2 regions of the Lysinibacillus sp. NPDC048646 genome follow, and region 1 is predicted to be linked to the other one. Evidence: riboswitches for the same ligand, from Rfam matches in the RefSeq annotation. Region 1 holds a riboswitch; the other holds the start of a gene.
What was found. Region 1 has a riboswitch for glycine ahead of gcvT (glycine cleavage system aminomethyltransferase GcvT). Riboswitches for the same ligand answer to the same signal wherever they lie in the genome.

Region 1 (2,410 bases):
GAACATATGATGCGCTTGAAAAGGTCAATGTTCGCGCTACGATAAATTTATTAGGACAAATTTTGTCAGACAGTGTAGAATCGTAGTTATAAGAAGGTGATTCGAATGCGAAAAATATATTTAGTTGGCTTTATGGGGTGCGGAAAAAGTGCATTAGGAAGGCGGTTAAGCTATTTATTAAAGCTGCCTTACTATGATATGGATCATGAAATTGTTAGACAACAGGGCATGACAATTCCGCAGATTTTCGAAAAATATGGAGAGGCACGTTTTCGGGAGATAGAAACAGAATTTTTGAAAAATTTCCGAGACGAAGCTTGTATTATTTCAACAGGCGGCGGTGTGGCCGTAAATAAAGAAAATAGAAAAATAATGAGATGCAGTGGACTCGTGTTCTTTTTAGATGCGACATTCGAAGATATTTACAAACGAATACAGCATGATCAAAACCGACCCCTTGTACAAAGTTCAACGAAGGAAGAGTTAGAGGAGCTGTATCACTACAGAAGAAAATTTTATCGTGAAGCAGGACATATACAGGTTCTGACAGCAGGTAGAACAATCCGCAATATTCTAGAGTATTTAGTATTTCAAGTAAAAAGACTAAAAGGCGAACGATGATATTTAAAATTAATGACAACGTTCGTTTTTGGAGTTAATTTAAAAAATGTTTGCCTTTTCAATACAATCAATGTTAGGATATAGACTAATAAGGTAACTTAAGTACATTGAATACTAAATAGTACCAAGATGATTCTTGGGCGGATGATTGTGCGGGGAGAGCGCGTATAGACGCCACCGAAGGAGCAAGTAGCTAAGGGCTATGAATCTCTCAGGTAAAAGGACTCGTACAAGACGCAACTCTGGAGAGAGCTGTAGTACAACAGCCACCAAAGGGGAAAGCCTACTGATTGGCAATCAAGAAAATGCGAGTCAGTCTGGTGTAACTTTCAGGTGCAAGGACAGAGAATCCCGAAAAGGGGTTCGTCTGTCTTTTTTTATGTCGAAAAACAGACGAACTACTACTAGTAAAAATGATACTAACAATAAGGAGGCAATACTAATGACGAATGAATTAAAACGTACACCTCTATTCGACGAATACGCAAAGTTTGGTGGTAAAACAGTTGACTTTGGTGGATGGGAACTACCGGTGCAATTCTCTTCTATTAAAGAAGAACATGATGCCGTGCGTAATCGTGCAGGCCTATTTGATGTGTCACATATGGGAGAAATTTTTGTAACAGGTCCTGAAGCGCTAAGTTTTTTACAAAATCTTTTGTCAAATGACATTTCAAAAATTGCTACGGGTCAAGCGCAATACAATGCAATGTGCTATGAAGATGGTGGCGTTGTCGATGATTTATTAACGTATAAATTAGCTGACAATCATTATTTATTATGTGTCAATGCAGCGAATATTGAAAAAGATTATGACTGGATGTTGGAAAATCAGAACCAATATGATGTCACAATCGACAATCAATCGAATGCTTATGCGCAAATTGCCCTACAAGGTCCATTAGCAGAAGAGGTTCTTCAAACATTAACAACTACTGATTTAAGTGCAATTAAATATTTCCGCTTCCAAGAAGACGTTGAAATTGCTGGACACAAAGCTTTAGTTTCTCGTAGTGGTTATACAGGAGAGGATGGTTTTGAGCTATATGGTTCTCCTGAAGATATTAAAGCACTTTGGGGCAAAATCTTAGAGGCCGGTAAAGACAAAGGTGTTGTGCCAGCAGGTTTAGGCTGCCGTGATACACTTCGTTTTGAAGCGGGCCTTCCTCTATACGGTCAAGAGCTATCAGCGACAATCTCACCGCTTGAAGCAGGAATTGGATTTGCAGTGAAATTAAATAAAGATGACTTTATTGGTCACGATGCATTAGTTGCACAAAAAGAAAATGGGTTATCTCGCAAGATTGTTGGGATTGAAATGATCGATAAAGGGATTCCACGCCATGGCTACAAAGTGTTCAAGGACGGCGAGGAAATTGGTGAAGTCACAACAGGTACACAGCTTCCTTCTTCTAAACGTAATGTTGGTCACGCATTGATTGACAGTCAATTCACAACTATCGGAACAGAATTAGAAGTTGTAATTCGTGGTAAGCACTTAAAGGTAGTAACAGTTGCAACACCGTTTTACAAGCGTTCAAAATAAAATTTGAAAAGAGGGACCTACATTTATGAAACATCGTTATTTACCAATGACGGAGCAAGATAAACAAGAAATGTTAGACGTAGTTGGCGTATCCTCAGTTGAAGAATTATTCGAGGATATCCCAGAAAAAGTACGTTTCAAAGGCCTTTATGACATTAAAGAAGCGAAATCAGAATCAGCACTGTTAAAAGAATTAACAGCACTTGCTGCGAAAAATAAAGATACCAATGCCAACGTATCATT
Region 2 (2,410 bases), on a different contig from region 1:
CCCAAATAAAACAGATAGCACTAATCGTCGTCACGACGCTAAAGGCATTCTCGGGCATTAGCTTACTTAATAGCGCACCTATCGATACGACAATTGCAGAGACAATCAGTGCATTACTTGGTACACTGTTTTTATTTAATTTTGCAAATGAAGAGGATGCTTGCTTATTGCTTCCAAGATTAAAGAGCATGCGACTTGTAGAGAATAAGCCACTATTGCCAGCAGAAGCAGCTGATGTTAGCACGACAAAATTAATAATACCTGCTGCAATCGGAATTCCAGCTAACGTAAATACTTGCACGAATGGACTGCTTGCGGCAGACATTTCATTCCAAGGGTTGATGCATAAAAGAACAAATAAAGCACCCACATAAAAAAGTAAGATTCGTAATGGGATTTTGTTGATGGCAGATGGAATGTTTTTTTGTGGATTTGCTGTTTCAGCAGCAGAAACACCCACTAATTCAACCCCTACAAAAGCAAAGACCACCAGTTGGAAGGCCATTAGGAAGCCGTACATTCCATTAGGGAAAAGACCACCATGTGCCCAAAGATTTTCCATAGAAACGGTACCCGCATTTGTTTGGAAACCAGTGAATAGCATGAATAATCCAATAATAATAAGTGCAACAATTGTCACCACTTTAATAAGCGCAAACCAGAATTCTAGCTCGCCAAATAGTTTTACTGTCAATAAATTTAAAATTAATAATAGTACTAAACAGCCAACTGCTGGTACCCACTGTGGAATATCAAACCAATATTGTGTATAGACACCAACGGCTATAATATCCGCCATAGCTGTCATAATCCAGCAGAACCAATATGTCCAACCAGTGACATAGCCTGCCCATGGGCCGATATATTCTGTGGCGAAATCAGTGAATGATGTATAACCCGTATTTGATAATAATAGTTCACCTAGGGCGCGCATCACAAAAAATAAGGCAATTCCGACAATTAGATAGGCGAAAATAATTGAAGGTCCTGCTAAGGCGATGGCTTTTCCTGATCCCAAAAATAAGCCGGTGCCTATTGTACCGCCAATAGCAATTAATTGCACATGACGATTTTTTAATTCACGTTTTAACTGTTGTTGTTCCACGTTAACCCCTCCAAAGATGCGTAAAGCTATGACTGGAAAATAAAAAAGAGACTAGTGGCGACACTAGTCTCGTAAACGTCAGAATAACAAATACCATTTGAGGATGTTAAAAAATAAATTGAACATTCGTGTGGTATAGCTTTCGTGGTGAAAGTTTGTATTACTCCTCTGTCCTTTTGCCTGAGATAGTGAACCCTTCGGCGACGCATATTGCGCTCTCTCCAGAAATGCTCCTGCTATAGTTTTATCCATAGCATTCATTGCACGTATCGTCGTAATGACAATACATTATTTTAAGATATTATACATCCTATCAGTGCTAACGCTATTATTCAAGTATAAAAAATTGTCTGTTTTCAGAAAAAAGAAAAATAGGGTGCTGGTTGATGAATTATTTACACAATGTAGTATTTTTAGACATACTAAAAAAGCTGTAATTTGCTGCTTGGCTTGCCTGGTAGTATGCTTTATATATAATAATTTTCCATAGGAGGTGATTGGATGAAACGAGTGAAGGAAGCTGCGAGGTTATTGGCAAAAGAAGGGGAAAGCGAGCAAGTGAAACGATTATTACTGCAAACACTTTCTGAAGAGAGTAGTCTTGTAGCTATTCATAATTTAGCTGAACTTTATAAAGAATATGACGAGTATGACAAGGCATTTATCTATGCAAAGCAGGCTGTAGCCATGGAACCTAAATCATATTATCCATATGCACTACTCGGGGAGTTATATTTGCGAAAGGCAGACGATTATTCAGCACAACAATTGCTGGAAAAAGCCTATGCCCTGTATGAGTCGCCTGTTGTAGCACATAATTTAGCATGTATCTATAAAAAACAACAAGAATTTTCGAAAGCTGCTACATATTTCATTAAATCCTATGAAACGGAGAATTATGGACTTATGAATGCTGTGGAATGTTTTGTTTTAGCTGAAGATTTACACAACGCAAAAAAATGGCTTACAGTTCTTGAAAGTGAGCAGGAACGTTTTATTGGGGAAGTTGAGATGGGCGAGTTATACGCACGGATTGGCCATTTTAAAGAAGCGGCGGAGTGGTATGCAAAAGGTTACATGCAGTATTCACATACAGGGGAATGGGTAGTTGATTATTTATGGGTCCTTCATCAATTAGGTAATGAATCTCAATTGAATACTGTTTTGAATGCCTTTATAGTTGAAATAAATAGGGAATTAAAAGAATTGCCGGTAGATGCGGTAGAGTTTGAGTGGAATGCCGGAGAGATTGAAGAAAAAGAATTAAGACTAAGAGCAAATATGGAACGTGCTAGAAGAGCGCAT

Region 2: linked by a shared signal. The riboswitch ahead of ACQKII_RS17110 (amino acid permease) and the one ahead of gcvT (glycine cleavage system aminomethyltransferase GcvT) in region 1 are both predicted to bind glycine.

The regions. Positions count from the first base shown of each region.
Region 1 covers NZ_JBNNLZ010000003.1:31,581-33,990, reverse strand. Annotated here, with positions in the region: gene ACQKII_RS04695 (hypothetical protein) at 1-86, shown strand, start outside; gene ACQKII_RS04690 (shikimate kinase) at 106-621, shown strand; glycine riboswitch at 766-858, shown strand; gene gcvT (glycine cleavage system aminomethyltransferase GcvT) at 1,064-2,167, shown strand; gene gcvPA (aminomethyl-transferring glycine dehydrogenase subunit GcvPA) at 2,193-2,410, shown strand, end outside.
Region 2 covers NZ_JBNNLZ010000017.1:81,035-83,444, reverse strand. Annotated here, with positions in the region: gene ACQKII_RS17110 (amino acid permease) at 1-1,105, opposite strand, end outside; glycine riboswitch at 1,264-1,340, opposite strand; gene ACQKII_RS17105 (tetratricopeptide repeat protein) at 1,607-2,410, shown strand, end outside.